Regions from separate parts of the Pseudomonas sp. 13B_2.1_Bac1 genome, predicted to be linked through region 2. Evidence: predicted binding sites of a transcription regulator. Region 2 holds the regulator's gene; each other region holds the start of a gene.
What was found. Region 2 encodes sigma-54, which starts transcription at its own class of promoters, with help from an activator protein. Its sites were predicted from a motif close to ANTGGCATNNANNTTGCTNT; they were not measured.
Positions count from the first base shown of each region.

Region 1: a site for sigma-54 is predicted at 3,252-3,271, ahead of flgB (flagellar basal body rod protein FlgB). Genes of this name have one in related genera too.
Region 3: a site for sigma-54 is predicted at 3,661-3,680, ahead of NTD80_RS10205 (circularly permuted type 2 ATP-grasp protein). Genes of this name have one in related genera too.

Region 1 is NZ_JANLOH010000043.1:20,763-26,844, reverse strand. Features, by position in the region: gene NTD80_RS09895 (hypothetical protein) at 1-56, opposite strand, end outside; gene flgE (flagellar hook protein FlgE) at 272-1,582, opposite strand; gene flgD (flagellar hook assembly protein FlgD) at 1,614-2,339, opposite strand; gene flgC (flagellar basal body rod protein FlgC) at 2,355-2,798, opposite strand; gene flgB (flagellar basal body rod protein FlgB) at 2,802-3,209, opposite strand; gene cheR (protein-glutamate O-methyltransferase CheR) at 3,537-4,364, opposite strand; gene NTD80_RS09865 (chemotaxis protein CheV) at 4,407-5,339, opposite strand; gene flgA (flagellar basal body P-ring formation chaperone FlgA) at 5,433-6,082, shown strand, end outside.
Region 2 is NZ_JANLOH010000100.1:10,294-16,375, reverse strand. Features, by position in the region: gene NTD80_RS24520 (ZIP family metal transporter) at 1-790, shown strand, start outside; gene NTD80_RS24515 (HPr family phosphocarrier protein) at 878-1,150, opposite strand; gene rapZ (RNase adapter RapZ) at 1,167-2,024, opposite strand; gene ptsN (PTS IIA-like nitrogen regulatory protein PtsN) at 2,027-2,491, opposite strand; gene hpf (ribosome hibernation-promoting factor, HPF/YfiA family) at 2,502-2,807, opposite strand; gene NTD80_RS24495 (RNA polymerase factor sigma-54) at 2,883-4,376, opposite strand; gene lptB (LPS export ABC transporter ATP-binding protein) at 4,575-5,300, opposite strand; gene lptA (lipopolysaccharide transport periplasmic protein LptA) at 5,300-5,875, opposite strand; gene lptC (LPS export ABC transporter periplasmic protein LptC) at 5,862-6,082, opposite strand, start outside.
Region 3 is NZ_JANLOH010000043.1:86,969-93,050, reverse strand. Features, by position in the region: gene NTD80_RS10220 (c-type cytochrome) at 1-199, shown strand, start outside; gene NTD80_RS10215 (transglutaminase N-terminal domain-containing protein) at 465-1,268, opposite strand; gene NTD80_RS10210 (alpha-E domain-containing protein) at 1,265-2,215, opposite strand; gene NTD80_RS10205 (circularly permuted type 2 ATP-grasp protein) at 2,219-3,628, opposite strand; gene NTD80_RS10200 (ribonuclease E inhibitor RraB) at 4,071-4,412, opposite strand; gene NTD80_RS10195 (hypothetical protein) at 4,626-4,862, opposite strand; gene NTD80_RS10190 (START domain-containing protein) at 4,966-5,571, opposite strand; gene NTD80_RS10185 (YkgJ family cysteine cluster protein) at 5,613-5,867, opposite strand; gene NTD80_RS10180 (translation initiation factor 2) at 6,030-6,082, opposite strand, start outside.

The DNA of each region.
Region 1 (6,082 bases), on a different contig from region 2:
GCAGCGGGTTCAACTGGCGGCGAATCACCTCGCGCAACGCCAGGCACAGAGGCCATACGCCCCACCCCCGGGGCAGATACTCCTGAGCTCCACATCTTTGGCACTCCCACTGATTGGTGAGCCGACAAGGCTCTTGACCATCAGTGGCAAGACAGGAATGGAGTGTTCCTTCCCCAGAAATTCAACGAGTAACCTGTAGTGTCATGGGTTATTTTCCTACGCCCACAAAAAAGCCCCTCCTACGAGGGGCTTCTTGTCGAGCGCTTAAACATCAGGTCATCTGAATGATGGTCTGCATGATGGTGCTCTGGGTGGAGATGGTCTTGGCGTTCGCCTGGTAGTTGCTCTGGGCCTTGATCAGGTCCACCAGCTCGTTGGTCAGGTTGACGTTGGAGTTCTCCAGCGAGTTGGCCACGATCGAACCCAAGGTCCCGGCTTGCGGGCTGTCATAACCCGGCTGGCCCGAGGCGAAGGTCTCTCTCCAGGTGGTGCCGCCGGAGGGCTGCAGGCCCTGTTCGTTGTTGAAGCTGGCCAGGGAGATCTGGCCGATAGCCTTGCTCTGCTGGTTGCTGAACGTGGCGAACAGTACGCCGCTGCCGTCGATTTTCAGGCCGGTGATCTGGCCGGTGGCGTAGCCATCGGTGACCGGCGGGTTGCGGTAGCTGGCGGAGTTGTACTGGGTGATGTTACCCATGTTGACGGCAATACCGCCGGTGTTGGCAGCAGCACCGTTGTCCTTCCAAACGCCATCGACCAGGCCGCCCGGCTTCCAGTCGTCAATGGTCATGGTAGTGTCCTTGACGTTGGCGCCGACAATTTTTTCGAGCTTGCCAGAGGTATCAAAGGTCAGCGTAGACGGCACTGGGGCAACGGCACCGGAACCGCTGATCGGCGTGCCATCCGGGTTACGGCCGTCAATCAGCGTGTAGGACTGCCAGATGTTGCCATCGGTTTTAACCATGTACTGCACCATCGAGTGGGCGTTGCCCTGGGTATCGTAGAGCGTGGTGGAGTACTGGGTGTTGAAGCTGTCGGTCTTGGTCGGATCGAACGGGTGGTCCGTCTGATTGATCGGCAGGTCCGAAGAGTTCAGGTTACTGGTGGAGTCCACTTTGGTGGACGCCTTCGGCGGCAGGTTCGCCAGGTTCAGCTGCAGGTCGACCAGGCCACCCTTGACGATTTTGCCATCGGCATCCGCCGCGTAGCCTTGCAGGCGCGAAGTACCGGTGTTGTTAGTGATGTAGCCGTCTTTGTCGGCACGGAACGCACCGCTGCGGGTGTATTCCAGCGAGCCGTCGCTGCCCTTCTGCACGAAGAAGCCGCCACCCTGGATCGCCATGTCCAGGATACCGCCGCTGTTGTTGACGTCACCCTGGGTGAACTGTTGCGACACAGCCGCCAGGTTCACACCGTTGCCGATGCTGTTCTGGCCGGTGCCCAGTTTGGAAGCGGCGTAGATGTCCGCGAATTCCGCACGGGACGACTTGAAGCCAGTGGTCGCGACGTTGGCGATGTTGTTGCCGGTCACGTCCAGTTGTTTGTTGGCCGCATAGAGGCCGCTAAGGCCGATATTAAAAGACATGTTTCTCTCCCTCTGCCGTATTTAGCCGGCTCTATGTACCGATAGTCTGAATTTGCGACAGCTTGACGCTGCCCATGCCACCTGCAAGGTTCAACAGCATTTCGCCGCCGGTCTTGCTCAACGTCACGCTGGTCACCGTCGCGGGCAGCGAGGTCGCCAGGGCTACCGAGTCGCCCTTGTCATTTTTAGTGGTGGCCGCGAAGGTGTAGGTACCTGCGGGGGCCACTTCACCTTTGTCGTTCTTGCCGTCCCAGATGAAGTCGGAGTTACCCGCGCTCTGGGCGCCCATGTCGATGGTGCGCACCACGTTGCCATCTTTGTCAGTGATCTTGATGGAGACGTTACCCACCGCAGAGGTCACCGCGACCGAACCGGTCATGCTCTTGCTTGTATCCACCAGGGCCTTGTCGGTCTGGGTGATGATCGAGCGCCCGACCAGCGACGATGCCTGCAGCGCTTGCGAGGAGCTGAAGTTGCTCGAGATCGCATTCACCGAGTCGTTCAGGGTGTTGATGCCTTCCAGGCTGCTGAACTGCGCCAACTGGGCCACGAACGCGCCGTTGTCCTGGGGCGACAGCGGGTTCTGGTTTTTCAGCTGGGTCACCAGCAGTTGCAGGAATGCATCCTTGCCCAGCGATTGGTTGCCCGTCGCTGCCTTGGAGGCGTCACCGACGCTGCTGTTATCTGTGGCGGTCTTGACCTTGGAGTTGAAAAGGTCCTGGACTGCCGTGTTGTTTGTCGTATCAACGATGGCCATTAGTGGCGCCCCTTATCACTGACCCAGGGTCAGGACCTTCTGCATCATGGTTTTGGCGGTGTTCATCATTTCCGCGTTGGTCTGGAACGAGCGGCTGGCGGAGATCATGTCTGCCATTTCCTCGACCACATTGACGTTCGGGTAGTAGACGTAGCCTTTTTCGTTCGCCGCCGGGTGATTCGGCTCGTAGCGGGCCTCCAGATTGCTCTGGTCTTCCACTACACCGAGCACCTGCACGCCGGAGCCTGCAGCGCCCTGGTCCTGGAACAGCGAATCGCTGCCGCCGCTCTGGCCGCCCTGGAACATGGTGGCGAACACCGGGTGACGGGCGCGGTAGGTCTGGTCAATGCTCGACGACACGGTCTCGGCGTTGGCGATGTTACTGGCGACGGTGTTCAAACGCGTGGTCTGCGCGCTCATGCCACTGCCGGCAATATTGAAAACACTGGACAGGGACATGGCTTACTCTCCACGCAGGGCTGACATCAGCCCTTTGAATTTACTGTTGAGCAGGGTGAAGCTGGCCTGGAAGTTCACCGAGTTCTCGGCGTAGGCCGATTGCTCCAGCTGGGCGTCGACGGTGTTCTGGTCGATCGATGGCTGCATCGGCGTGCGATACAGCAGCGACTCGTCACCATTGCCCAGGCCTTGCGCTTCGATATGACGGCTGTTGGTCATGTTCAAGGCGAAGGTGCCGTTCTTGGTCTTGTCCTGCTGTGCGGCGAGCACGGCGGAGAAGTCCAGGTCCCGAGCCTTGTAGTTCGGGGTGTCGGCGTTGGCAATGTTGTTGGCCAGGACTTCGGCACGCTGGGCGCGGAAGCCCAGGGCTTGTTCGTGGATACCGAGCGCTTTATCGAAGCTGATGCTCATGGCGGAAACCTTTAGGCTGACCTGCTGTTCGTTAACAGGGTTATAGCAAGGCTCATGCCAATCCGGGCAAGGCCCGTATATCAAGGGTTTCGGAGGGTGGTTGCCGACGGCAATGCCAGAAAAGCGGCAAGCGGTTTCCGCGTGGCGCCAGTAAAGCGGCAATCGAGGTTGCCGCTTTCAGGAGATTTGCCGCATAACAATGGTGGGTGCGGGCTTGTGTGGGAGCAGGGCTTGCCCGCAATGCAGGCTCCTCGGTTTTTCAGTCACTACGAGGTGCTGCTTCGCAGGCAAGCCAGCTCCCACACAAGCCAGGCTCCCACATTGATCCTACTTGGCCTGGTAGATGATCCCAGGACTGCACTGCACCATCTGATAATGATCAGGCAGGCCGTTCAGCGCTTCGGATGCGCCGAGGAACAGATAACCACCACGCTTGAGCGTGCCGTGGATGCGCAACAGGATGTCTTTCTTCACTTCGGCCGAGAAGTAGATCAGCACGTTGCGGCAGAACACCATGTCGAACTTGCCCAGGCTGGCGTAGCTGTCGAGCAGGTTGAACGAGCGAAACTCCACGCGGCTCTTGATCGGCGCCTTGACCGCCCAACGCCCGGCCCCTTTCGGGTCGAAGTAACGCTGCAGGCGCTCCTGTGACAAGCCACGGCCAAGGGCCAGGCTGTCGTACTCGCCGGTCTTGCAGTTGGTGAGCATGGTGCCGGACAGGTCAGTGGCGACAATTTGCGCACCGGCCTTGAGTTGGCCCATGTTGGTCCGCTCGAACTCATCGATGGACATCGAGATCGAGTACGGTTCCTGCCCCGATGAGCAGGCCGCCGACCAGATGCGCAGGCGCTGGCCCGGGCTGGCCTTGATGGCTTCCGGCAGCACCTTGCTCTTGAGCACTTCAAACGGATAGGTGTCGCGAAACCACAAGGTTTCGTTGGTGGTCATGGCATCGACCACCATTTCCTTGAGCCCGCTGCGCGGCTGGCCCTGGATGCGCTGGACCAACTCGCCCAGCGACTTGATGCCCTGCTGTTCCATCAGTTTGTTGAGACGGCTGGATACCAGGTACTGCTTGTTCTCACCGAGCAATATGCCACAGGCTTTTTCCAGGAAGACCCGGAACTGTTCGAAATCCAAATTACCCGTAGACAATGATACCGCCTCTTAAATCGTGTGACCGCCAGGGGACATCCCCTAGCCGTGATCTGCTGCCTTGATCCGGTCGACTACCCGGGCTGCCAGGTCATCAGGGCGGAATTTGGCCAGGAAGTCATCGGCACCGACTTTCTTGACCATCGCCTGATTGAATACACCCGACAAGGAAGTATGCAGGATGATATGCAATTTTTGCATGCGTGGGTCATTGCGTATCTCGGCCGTGAGGGTGTAGCCGTCCATTTCCGGCATCTCGATGTCAGAGATCATCATCAAGAATTCTTCTTCCGGCTTCTTGCCTTCGTCCACCAGCTTGCGCAGGTAATCCAGCGCCTGGCGACCATCATTGAGCGCCACCACTTCCACACCGACGGTCTGCAGGCAACGGGTCACCTGCTTGCGCGCCACCGAGGAGTCGTCCACCGTCAGCACACGCAAGGAAATCGCCTTGTGTGCCGTCTCGGCGTCCACCACGCCCACGGAAATCGATTCCGAGGTCGGCGCCACTTCGGCGAGGATCTTCTCCACGTCGATGATTTCCACCAACTGGTTATCGACCCGCGTCACCGCCGTGAGGTAGTGATCGCGGCCGGTGCCCTTGGGCGGCGGATGGATCTCTTCCCAGTTCATGTTGACGATGCGCTCCACCGAGCGCACCAGGAAACCCTGGGTCTTGGTGTTGTACTCGGTAATGATCACGAACGGATTCTCGCGGTCCTGCAGGGCCGGCGAACCGGTGGCCAGCGCCAGGTCGAGAATCGGGATGGTCGCGCCGCGGATGTTGGCGACGCCGCACACCACGGGACTGGACTTGGGCATGATCGTCAGCTTGGGGCACTGCAACACTTCCCGCACCTTGAACACGTTGATGCCATACAACTGTTTGCCATCCAGGCGAAAAAGCAACAACTCCAGGCGATTCTGCCCTACCAGCTGTGTCCGCTGGTTTACTGAATCCATTACTCCTGCCATGCCTTTACTCCTACGCTAAAACCTTTGGCCTGTTCCCTAAAGGGCAGACGCGCACCCAACACTAAACGGCACGAGCTTTGCAATTTACAGATCATGGATATTAAAACGACAGTTTCCCGACGCCCCGGCTCCCCACGGTACTGCAGATTGCTCTGCGTCTCGATGGCATTGCTCGCCTTGAGCCTGGGAACCACGGCCCGCGCCGATAACGTCACATTGCCTGATCTACTTATCGGCGTCACTCAGGGCTTTCTTGAGTTCACTGTAGAAGATTATCTGGCGACCACCCAGACGCCCGGGCGTTATGAAATCCAGGTCAGCCAGCTCGATCCGCGCCTGCGCATGCCAATGTGCGACAAGGAATTGACAGCCACCCTGGAAAGTCCCGCCCAGCCCATCGGCCGCGTGACGGTGAAAGTTCGCTGCGAAGGCGCCTCGCCCTGGACCGTGTTCGTGCCGGCGCAGGTCAAATTGTTCCGGGATGTGGTGGTGGTGGCCCGCCCGCTGAAACGCACTGGCATCATCGGTTTCGAGGACGTTGTCCTACGCGAACGCGACATCAGCATGATCAATCAGGGCTACCTGACCTCCCTCGACCAGGCCGTCGGACAAAAATTGACCCGACCAGTGGTCACCGACCAGGTCATTACCCTGGTGCACCTGGAGCAGGCGGAGGTGATCCGCAAGGGCGACCAGGTGGTGATTTCCGCCAGCAGCGGCGCGCTGCAGGTAAAGATGCCAGG
Region 2 (6,082 bases):
GGCCTGGCTGGACCTGGAGCCGCGTATCCTGCGCGCCCTGCAGGGCGGGTCAATCTGTGCACTCGGCACGGCACTCGGCGCGGTGCCGGTGTTGGTGATTCGGCGCATGCCGGTGGCGTTGAGCGATACATTGCTGGGCTTTGGCGCCGGGGTAATGCTGGCGGCGACTGCATTTTCGCTGATCGTGCCGGGCATTGCCGCGGCTGAAGGCCTCGGGCTCTCGCCCTGGGGCGCCAGTGGCTTGATCAGCTTCGGCATCATGCTGGGTGCATTCGGGTTGTATCTGGTTGACCGCAAGGTCTCCGGCGCAAGCCCGGAAATGTTGGTGGGCACGCCGGACAACCCGGTGATCCCGCCGCGCATCTGGCTGTTCGTGTTTGCCATTATTGCCCACAACATCCCGGAAGGCATGGCGGTGGGCGTTTCCGCCGGCGGCGGCATGCCGGACGCCGATAGCTTGGCCATGGGCATTGCCTTGCAGGACGTGCCCGAAGGGCTGGTGATTGCGTTGGTATTGGCCGGGGCCGGGATGTCGCGGGTCAAGGCCTTCCTGATCGGAGCCGCGTCAGGCTTGGTGGAGCCGGTATTTGCAGTGCTTTGCGCATGGCTGGTGAGTTTGGCCGAGGTGCTGTTGCCGTTGGGCCTGGCCCTGGCTGCTGGCGCGATGCTGTTGGTGGTGACCCACGAAGTGATCCCGGAGTCGCGGCGCAATGGTCATGAGAAGCTCGCCAGCCTGGGATTGTGCATCGGGTTCTGCTTGATGATGGTGATGGATACAGCCGTGGGGTAAACCGCTCCCGGTTAGGCGTCGGCTCGCCGGCGCTCGGTCGCGGTCTTGAAGGACTCTATCGCCGGCAAGCCGGGCTCCTACGGAAGGTTATTCGCCTTCGTCGAAGAAGTTATTGATCAATGCCACCAGTGCGGTCATTGCTTCGTCTTCCTGCTCACCTTCGGTCTTCAGATGAATCTTGGTGCCCTTGCCGGCAGCCAGCATCATCATGGCCATGATGCTCTTGCCGTCGACCATGGAATCCGGGGTGCGTCCGGCGCGGATCTGACAGGGGAACTGCCCGGCAACACCGACGAATTTGGCCGAGGCGCGGGCGTGCAGGCCCAGCTTGTTGATGATTTCAATTTCCAGAGCGGGCATCGCGGGGGTGTTCCTTTCAGCTAAGGTCGCGGTGGCGAACCTGGACGTTCTTGAGGGTTTGTTGCAGCACCTGGCCCAGGCGCTCGGTCAGGTAGACGGAACGGTGGTGGCCGCCGGTGCAGCCGATAGCGATGGTGACATAGGCGCGGTTGCTCGCGGCAAAGCGCGGCAGCCATTTGAGCAGGTAGCTGGAGATGTCCTGGAACATCTCCTCCACATCCGGCTGCGCTGCCAGGTAATCGGCCACCGGCTGATCCAGCCCGGACTGATCACGCAGTTCCGGTTTCCAATAGGGGTTGGGTAGGCAACGCACATCGAACACCAGGTCGGCGTCCACCGGCATGCCCCGCTTGAAGCCAAAAGACTCCACGAGAAATGCGGTGCCAGGCTCCGGCTGATTCAGCAGGCGCAGCTTGATGGCATCGCGCAGCTGGTACAGGTTGAGGCTGGTGGTGTTGATCTTGAGGTCGGCGAGGTCGATGATCGGCCCCAGCAACGTGGTCTCATCTTCGATGGCTTCAGCCAGCGAGCGATGAGGGCTGCTGAGCGGGTGGCGTCTGCGGGTTTCGGAGAAGCGCTTGAGCAGCGTCTCTTCGTCGGCGTCCAGGTACAGCACATCGCAATGAATGTGTTTGGCGCGCACTTCCTCGAGCAATTGCGGGAAGCGCTCGAGGTGGCTGGGCAGGTTGCGGGCGTCAATCGAAACAGCGACCAGGGGTTGCGCCAGTTCGGTGTGGATCAACGCACGTTCCGCCAATTCCGGCAGCAGGCCGGCGGGCAGGTTGTCGATGCAATAGAAACCGTTGTCCTCAAGAACATTGAGGGCGGTGCTTTTACCCGAGCCGGAGCGGCCGCTGACGATGATCAAACGCATGATTACTGCCCGTTTTGTTCATCCAGGACAACCTGATAGAGCGCCTCACTGGTGGCAGCGCTGCGCAGTTTGTCGCGTACTTCCTTGCGGTCGAGCATGCTGGCGATCTGCCGAAGCAGCTCCAGGTGCGCATCGGTGGCAGCCTGTGGGACCAGCAGTACAAACAGCAGGTCGACCGGGGCGCCGTCGATGGCGTCGAAATCGATAGGTTTTTCCATGTGCAGCAAGGCGCTGACAGGTGTTTCACAGCCTTGCAGGCGGCAGTGTGGAATGGCGATGCCGTTACCAAAACCGGTCGAACCCAGTTTTTCACGGGCGATCAGCGACTCATAGACAACTTGCTCATCCAATTCAGGCACTTGGCCATGGATCAGTTTGGCAATTTCTTCGAGGGCTTTCTTTTTGCTGCCGCCCGGCACGTTCACGAGGGAACGGCCGGGGGTCAGGATGGTTTCAAGTCGGATCATGGGGGGAGAGTTAACGACCTGTACCTTGCATCAGGTGCAGATTCTTTTCCTTATGCTTTATGAGTTGGCGGTCCAGCTTGTCGTAGAGCGAGTCGATCGCCGCGTACATGTCCTCATGTTCCGCATTGGCGACGAGCTTGGCATTCGGTACGTGCAGGGTGGCCTCGATTTTCTGCTTGAGCTTATCGACCTCCATGATGACCTGCACGTTGGTGATCTTGTCAAAATGCCCCGCAAGTTTGTTCAACTTGCTCTCGGTGTACTCACGCAGGGGCTTGGTGACTTCCAGCTGGTGTCCACTGATGTTGACTTGCATACAGCTTCTCCTTCGTTGCCAGTGCATAAAGCGGCAGGCCGGGGTGCCTGCCACTGGAACGCTTTGGCCCGCCCGTCACATCAAACGCTTTCGCTCGCTGGAAGGCGCGATCCCAAGGGATTCGCGGTACTTGGCGACGGTTCGACGGGCGACCTGAATGCCTTGTGCCTCCAGTAAACCAGCGATCTTGCTGTCACTCAACGGCTTTTTCTGATTTTCCGCGGCAACCAGTTTTTTGATGATCGCGCGAATCGCCGTGGACGAGCATTCGCCGCCTTCAGAGGTGCTGACATGGCTGGAGAAAAAGTATTTCAGCTCATATATACCGCGTGGGGTATGCATGAATTTTTGCGTGGTCACCCGCGAGATCGTCGATTCGTGCATGCCCACCGCCTCGGCGATATCGTGCAGGACCAGCGGTTTCATTGCTTCGTCGCCATATTCCAGGAAGCCGCGCTGATGCTCGACGATCTGGGTGGCGACTTTCATCAGGGTTTCGTTGCGGCTTTGCAGGCTCTTGATGAACCAGCGCGCTTCCTGCAATTGGTTGCGCATAAAGGTGTTGTCGGCGCTGGTGTCGGCGCGGCGCACAAAACCGGCATATTGCGGGTTGACCCGCAGGCGTGGCACGGATTCCTGGTTCAGCTCCACCAGCCAGCGCTCGTTGTCCTTGCGCACGATCACGTCAGGCACCACGTATTCGGCTTCGCTGGACTCGATCTGCGAGCCCGGACGCGGGTTGAGGCTCTGCACCAGTTCGATGACCTGGCGCAGGTCGTCTTCCTTGAGCTTCATGCGGCGCATCAGCTGGCTGTAGTCGCGGCTGCCGAGCAGGTCGATATAGTCGGTCACCAGGCGCTGGGCCTCGACCAGCCAAGGGGTCTTGGCTGGCAGTTGGCGCAGTTGCAGCAACAGGCATTCACTGAGGGTGCGCGCGCCAATGCCGGCGGGCTCGAACTGCTGGATGCGGTGCAGGACGGCTTCAATCTCGTCCAGCTCGATATCCAGCTCCGGATCGAAGGCTTCGAGGATCTCTTCGAGCGTTTCGTCCAGATAACCCTGGTTATTGATGCAGTCGATCAGGGTCACGGCGATCAGGCGATCGGTGTCCGACATCGGCGCCAGGTTCAGTTGCCACAGCAGATGGCTCTGCAGGCTCTCGCCGGCTGAGGTGCGCGTGGTGAAGTCCCATTCGTCATCGTCGTTGCTGGGCAGGCTGCTGGCGCTGGTCTGGTAGACGTCTTCCCAGGCGGTGTCCACGGGGAGTTCGTTGGGGATGCGTTCGTTCCAGTCGCCTTCCTCGAGGTTATCCACCGTTGGGGCGGTTTCCTGATAGGAGGGTTCCTGCACGTCGGAATTGGGTTTTTGCTCGATGTTGTCGGCCAGCGGGTCTGCATTATCGAAGTCGTCGCCTTCTTCCTGGCGTTCGAGCATCGGATTGGACTCCAGGGCCTCCTGGATTTCCTGTTGCAGGTCCAGGGTCGACAATTGGAGCAGGCGGATGGCCTGTTGCAGCTGCGGTGTCATCGTCAGCTGCTGGCCCATTCTCAGGACTAGCGATGGTTTCATGGCAGGGGCTTAACACCTTATTCGCCGGCGCAATGCGCCATCCACGACAGGGCGCGTGAGCGCCAAACATAAGCAAATTATATGCCTGATATCGGGGGCTTTGCCTAGAGCGCGGTAACAATAAAAATCCGGAGGTTTTCATTGACTCCCGCGCACCTTGGCGAACGGCCTGCCACCGCCTTTTTCAAACAGGCAGGCTTACAGGCGGAACTCGTGACCCAGGTACACTTCCTTGACCAGTTCGTTGGCCAGGATAGTGGCGGAGTCGCCTTCGGCGATCAGCTGGCCATCGTTGACGATATACGCGGTTTCGCAGATATCGAGGGTCTCACGGACGTTGTGGTCAGTGATCAACACGCCAATGCCCTTGGCCTTGAGGTGGTGGATGATCTGCTTGATGTCACCCACCGAGATCGGGTCGACACCGGCAAACGGTTCGTCCAGCAGGATGAACTTGGGTGCAGTGGCCAGCGCCCGGGCAATTTCCACGCGGCGACGCTCACCACCGGACAGGCTCATGCCGAGGTTGTCGCGGATGTGGTTGATATGGAATTCCTGCAGCAGGCTTTCCAGCTCCTTGCGACGGCCGTCACGGTCGAGTTCCTTGCGGGTCTCGAGGATCGCCATGATGTTGTCGGAGACCGACAGCTTGCGGAAGATCGACGCTTCTTGCGGAAGATAGCCGATGCCCGCGCGGGCGCGGCCGTGCATCGGCTGGTGGCTGACGTCGAGGTCGTCGATCAGGACGCGACCCTGGTCCGCCTGGACCAGGCCGACGATCATGTAGAAGCAGGTGGTCTTGCCGGCGCCGTTGGGGCCGAGCAAGCCGACGATCTGGCCGCTGTCGATCGACAGGCTGACGTCGCGCACGACCTGGCGGCTTTTATAAGCCTTGGCCAGATGCTGGGCTTTCAGGGTTGCCATTAGTTCGCCTTCTTCGCATCGGGTTTAGGCGCAGGCTGGGCAGCGCCGTCTTTCTTCTTCGGCTGGATAACCATGTCGATGCGTGGACGCGGTGCGCTGAGCTTGCTGCCCGTGGCGCGGCCGGCGTTGGCGACCTGCTTCACGGTGTCATAGGTGATCTTTTCACCTTCCGTGGAGTTGCCGTCGGGGCTGAGCACCTTGGCCTGGTCGATCAGCACGATGCGATTCTGCTGGGCGTGATACTGGATGGTCTTGCCATAGCCTTTCATCGGGCCGGTATCGGTCGCGGACTGCTTCTGTTCGAAGTAAGCCAGGTTGCCCACTGACGTCACCACGTCGATGTCGCCGGATTGGGTGCGAGTCAGGGTCACCGTGTTGCCGGTGATCTTCATCGAGCCTTGGGTGATGATCACGCCGCCGGTGTAGGTGGCGACGCCTTGCTTGTCATCCAGCTGCGCATCGTCGGCCGAGATGTGGATCGGTTGCTGGCTATCGTTCGGCAGAGCCCAGGCGCTCACGCTTCCCAGTGCTGCGCCCAGACCGAGCAAAATAGGGAGAGTTTTAACGAGCCTCATACTGTCCTCTTACGTTCGATAGCAGGTGTATCCTGCTTTCTTTCAAATACGCTTTCATTCCCTTGCCAGTCGATACACCGCCAGCGCCGTCGATTCTAACGTCTTGCTCGGTCTGCGCATATTGCTTCTGCGGGAATACGGTCATGCGACTGCTGGTAATCACGGTGTCGCGGTTTTTCGCATCGGTGCGTGCAACACGTACCGAGT
Region 3 (6,082 bases), on a different contig from region 2:
GGACCTGAATATTCCCTACAACCCCACCGAGTATTTCGGCGCCGACTTCCTCAAGCGTTATATCCGCGACCCGCAGAGCCTGCGGCATTGGCCACAGGCAAAGATGCCAGCATTCGCCGCCAGCGTGTTGCCCGACAGCGAGTTGGATTTATTGGTGGGTTATTTGAAGCATATGGCGGGGCGTAAGCAGCAGCCGTGAATGCTGGGTGATTGGTAGCAGGGTTTGTTCGGGCAACTGAGTTGGCTGTGGTAACTGAAATTGTTGTGTCAACCTAGCTTGTTGTGGCGAGCGGGCTTGCCCCGCGTTGGGCTGCGCAGCAGCCCTGATAAAGCAGAATGCACGATGTCAGGCACTCCTCAGTGCAGGGTTTTAGGGCTGCTGCGCAGCCCAACGCGGGGCAAGCCCGCTCACCACAACAAGCCCGCTCACCACAAACCTCAGCAGCAGAGCTTCGTGCAGTCGCTTACTGCTGCTGGACGGAAATCACCGGCGTCGGCGCAACGAACACCTTGGCATGCATCTGCTCATGCCCGCCGCCACGGCGCATGCCGCGCACCGGGCAGGCGTCGAGGTAGTCCAGGCCCACCGCGAGTTTCAAGTGCCGCTCCGGCCGGGCCAGTTGGTTGGTCACATCAAAGCTGTACCAGGCGTCATCCAGCCAGGCTTCGGCCCAGGCGTGGCTGGCCAGGTGCGCGGTGTCTTCGGTGTACAAATATCCCGACACATAACGCGCAGGAATTCCCAGGCTGCGCGCGCAGGCCAGGAATGCGTGGGTGTGGTCCTGACACACACCCGCATGCCCTGCAAAGGCCTGGGCGGCGCAGGTGTCGACTTCGGTGGAGCCCGGCGTGTAGACCATCGACTGGTGCAGGGCGTGCATCAGGTCGATCAGCGCCGTGCGATCGCGGCGCTGATGGCAATGCTGTTGGGCAAAACCGCGCAAGGCCTCGTCGGGCTCGGTCAGGCGCGTGCAACGCAGGAATGGGAAAGCCGACTGGCTCTCATGTTCGGCCTCGCGCAGTTCGTCGATATCCACCTGGCCACGGGCGCCGATGATGATGGCGTCGTGGGGTTCGTCCAGGGTCAGCACATGCAGGATGTTGCCGAACGGGTCCACCTGCGCACGCACCGGGCGTGGCAGGTCCAACTGCCAGCTGAGCACATGCTGGCGCTCGCTGTCGTGGGGCGTGAGGCGCAGGTACTGGATGCTGTTGCGCACCTGGTCTTCATAGCGGTAGGTGGTTTCGTGGCTGATGGAGAGTCTCATGCGGCCTCCAGGTAGGAACTGTAGATGGCGTCGCCGAGTTGGCGGACCAGGGGAATAAAGTCGGTCAGCCAGGCGTGCAGGCCTTCCTCGAGAATCTCATCGATAGCGGTAAAGCGCAGGCGCGCGTCCATCTCGGCGGCCAGGCGCTGGGCCGGGCGGCCGTTGAGACCGGGCAGGCTGGCGAGGATCTGGTCGATCTCTTCGCTGCAGGCGCGCAGCGAACGCGGGACATCGGCGCGCAACAGCAACAGTTCCGCGACTTGCCGCGCGCCGGGGGCGTCGCGGTAAATCTCGGTGTAGGCCTCGAACGACGACAACGCGCGCAGCAAGGCACTCCACTGATAGTAGGCGTGTGCCGTGCCGTCGGTGACCGCTTCGGCGCGGTCGCCGGCCATTTCATAGCGTGCATCGAGCAGGCGCAGGGTGTTGTCGGCACGTTCGATAAACGTCCCCAGGCGAATAAACCGGAAGGCATCGTTACGCATGATGGTGCCGTAGGTCGCCCCGCGAAACAGGTGGGAGCGCTCCTTGACCCATTCGCAGAACCGGCTCATGCCGTAGCGGCTCAAGCCCTGCTGGGCGATATCGCGAATATCCAGCCAGGTCGCGTTGATGTTTTCCCACATGTCCGCAGTAATTCGCCCACGCACGGCATGGGCACTGGCCCGCGCAGCGCCCAGGCAACTGTAGATGCTCGCCGGGTTGGCCGCGTCGAGGGCGAAGAAATGCAGCAGGTGTTCGGCGTGCAGTTCACCATGACGCTCGCGGTAATCTTCCAGCGTGCCGGTGATCAACAGCGGCATGGCCAATTCGTGCAGGCCATCGCCGCGCCCATCCTGGGGCATCAACGACAGCGAATAGCTGACATCGAGCATGCGCGCGAGGTTTTCCGCACGCTCCAGGTAGCGCGACATCCAGTACAAATCCGAGGCAGTTCTACTCAACATAATTCAATCCTCGACCACCCAGGTGTCTTTGGTGCCGCCGCCCTGGGACGAGTTGACCACCAGCGACCCTTCGCGCAACGCCACGCGGGTCAGCCCGCCAGGCACCACGCGGGTTTCCTTGCCGGACAGCACGAATGGGCGCAGGTCGATATGACGCGGGGCGATGCCGTTGTCGACGAAGGTCGGGCAGGTGGACAAACACAGGGTCGGCTGGGCGATATAGGCGTGGGGCTTGGCCTTGATGCGTGCGCGAAAGGCTTCGATTTCAGCCGCCGTCGAAGCCGGGCCGACCAACATGCCGTAGCCGCCGGAACCTTGGGTTTCCTTGACGACCAGGTCCGGCAGGTTGGCCAGCACGTGGGATAATTCGTCGGGCTTACGGCATTGGAAGGTAGGCACGTTCTGCAGGATGGGTTCCTCATCCAGGTAAAATCGGATCATCTCGGGGACGAAGGGATACACCGACTTGTCATCCGCCACTCCGGTGCCAATCGCGTTGGCCAGCACCACATTGCCCAAGCGATACGCGGCGAGCAGGCCGGGCACGCCGAGCATGGAGTCCGGGTTGAACGCCAGCGGGTCGAGGAACGCATCGTCGAGGCGGCGATAGATCACATCGACGGCCTTGGGGCCGTCGGTGGTGCGCATGAACACCCGGTCATCACGCACGAACAGGTCGGCGCCCTCCACCAGCTCCACCCCCATTTCGCGGGCCAGGAAAGCGTGTTCAAAGAACGCGCTGTTGAAGCGGCCCGGGGTCAGCACCACCACACTGGGGTTATCCAGGGGGCTGGAGCTTTTCAGGGTATCGAGCAGCAGGTTGGGGTAATGATCGATGGGCGCGATGCGCTGGGCGGCGAACAGTTCGGGGAACAGGCGCATCATCATCTTGCGGTCTTCGAGCATGTAGCTGACGCCGCTCGGTGTACGCAAGTTGTCTTCCAGAACGTAGTAAGTGCCGTCGCCGTCGCGTACGAGGTCGACCCCGGAGATGTGGGAATACAGGTCGCGGTGCAGGTTCAGCCCCTGCATCGCCAGTTGATATTGCTCGTTGGCCAGCACCTGCTCGGCGGGGATGATGCCGGCCTTGATGATGCGTTGCTCGTGGTACAGGTCGGCGAGAAACATGTTCAGCGCCTTGACCCGCTGGATGCAGCCGCGCTCGACCATCCGCCATTCGCTGGCGGGAATACTGCGCGGGATGGTGTCGAAGGGAATCAGGCGCTCGGTGCCCTGCTCGTCGCCGTACAGGGTGAAGGTGATCCCGGCGCGGTGAAACAGCAAATCGGCTTCGCGCCGGCGTTGGGCCAGCAGTTCAACAGGGGTATCAGCCAACCAGCGGGCGAACTCGCGGTAATGGGGGCGAACCTGCCCTGCCCCGTCGTACATTTCGTCGTAATAAGTGCGGATCATGCCGAACTCCTTGTCACCCGGACGCTTGAACCTTCGCAAGGCCCGTGCCAGCGGCATAAACACTTAAAAATCAGTGCGTTGAATAACCAGAGGGATCTGCTCGCACCGTCCTGGTGCGCAGAATGCCCCGCGCACAGGCGCACGCTTCATCGCAATGCGCGCTTTGGCTATCAACAGCATAGTCAGAGTTGATTTCACTGCCCGGTCGCGCTTGCGGATAATCGCAACCATCTGCTGAACAGGATGCGTCCTACCGCTTCAGCGCAACGCTCTTCCCTTTAGGCCACCCTGCTCGGGTGGCTTTTTTTTGGCTGGAGAAATGCTGTGTAGGTGGGGTGATAGTGAGGTTGGCGACGATGCCGAACCGGGCAGCGATAAGGGCTGGCCACAAACAAAATCGGCCGACCCGAAGGTCAGCCGATACGCTGTGTTTCTCATACTGCTACATGGGTAACCCACGCACCTCCTGCTTGACGCCCCATCCTTCGATAATGCCGCCCAGAGGCTCGACCACCGCCTCGAAGTCCTGCTCGAAGTCTCCTATGCCGTCGTAGGTTGCAAACATGATTTTGCTCAGTTCCAGGTACCAGGCGCCATCGTCGCGCGCGCTGACCTGGGCATTCAGGGATTCCCCACGAAATTCACCCGCAGCCCTGCGCGCCCGTTCCTCATCCGGGAATATGGCGTAGAACTCAATGGGGTGGAATCGCGAGAAGTCGAAGCCGCCTTCTTTCATGCGGCGCAGAACGTTGGTGCTGATGTCTTCTTGATAGGCTGTGCTCATGAAAAGTGCTCCTCGAATTGATGGATAGACTTTCCGTGCTTCCCGAAGCCCACGCCGTACTGGCGTGGGAGCTACGGCAAAAACATCACCGCTGGAAAACAAGCATGTAGCTGACAAGACCAGACCTTAGCGATTCGTTCGCTGATCTCACTTGCAGAGTAGCGCGAAGCTATCACCTCCACCAGAGGCGCTTTAAGTGTGTACAGGGAATATTCAGGCGGCGGGAGAGATGTCGAGGATCTGGATACTGTTCTGGTCTTTGAGGATCTTGACCGTAGGCTCAGGCTTGCGGCCCTCCAGGTCATTGAGGTCCAGTTCAGCGGCGATGGGCACCAGTTTGTTGCGAATCATGTGTGCCGCATCTTCGAGGCTGGGCTTCTGATCGCAGGTGAACTGCTCGACGGATTGAACGCCGTGATCATCAACGAAGGTAATCTGCCACTTTTGCATCGGTGCCTCCTCGATAAAACCCGTGTGTGGGCTTACCACTATCTGGACCTTGAGGGTTCGCCAAACGTTCCACTCAAGTCAGGAGACACCGGATCAACTGCGCTTATTTTTCAGCGTGTTCTTTCAAGGCTTTCAAGGTGTTGAACGGCGCGTCCACCACAAACTTGTTGGCCAACCACGAAGGCACGCTGCCACCTGGCTCGGTGTGCACCTGGTAAGTGACTTCGGTCTGGTTGTCGCCTTTTGGCACGAGTTTCCAGAAGCCATCGACCTGGGCAACCCGTACGTAGCCTTTTTCTTCAGGCTTGTAAGTCGGGACGCCCTCAAGCTTACGGGTCAGCGTGCCGTCGGCCGCCTTGGTCGTGGTGATGTGCAGGTAGGAATCCCGGTCCGTCACGGGGAACGGGGCCTTGAATTGGGTGTAGGTCCAGCTCTCGTCGCCTTTCTTGTCGACCAGCTTCTGGGACTTGCACTCGTGGATCCAGGCACAGGCACCGGCCACGTCTTCCTGCAGGGCGACGATTTTGGCCACGGGAGCCTTGATCACGGTCACACCGCGATAGGCCTTGTACTTGGAGCCGGCAATTTCGCTCAGGGACACTTTGATACCGTCTTCGTCCTTGGCGACTTGCCAATCCTCAGCCTGGGCAGTGGCAGCAAACACCAGCGTAAAACCGCACAACACAGCCATTCGTTTCAGCGAACCCATTGTTGTATTCCTTATTGTTGAAGTTCCGATAGTAAAGCCCATCAAGCCGCCGTCATCTGCTCCCACCAGCCGATCAACCGGATTGCATCGGCCTGGTCGGTGCCGCAGACCTCGATATCGGCCTTGAAATCACTGCACACCGCCGGGCGTTCCGGCCGGCCGAACAGCTGGCATAGCTGTTCGACAGACAGGTGCAGGCAGCGTTCGCCGGCCGGTTTGCCGTGTGGCATGCCCGGTAATGGCGAACTGATGGAGGGGGCGATGCAGCACGCGCCACAGCCTTCACGGCATTTCATGACCAAAAGGTCCTCGACGACTCAATGTGGATGGCCGGGCTAGAGTACGCCCTTAAACAGCCGTTTTAAAATGGTCTAACAGGGGTTTTTCGCAGAAAACAAAAGTGACTGACCAGTCTGCGACAGATGGTCGAGGGGTGACGTCACGTTAGGGCAAAAAGTTTATTGCTTGAACTCGAACTCCAACGCCGCGCCTTCAACATCGCGGCGCTCTT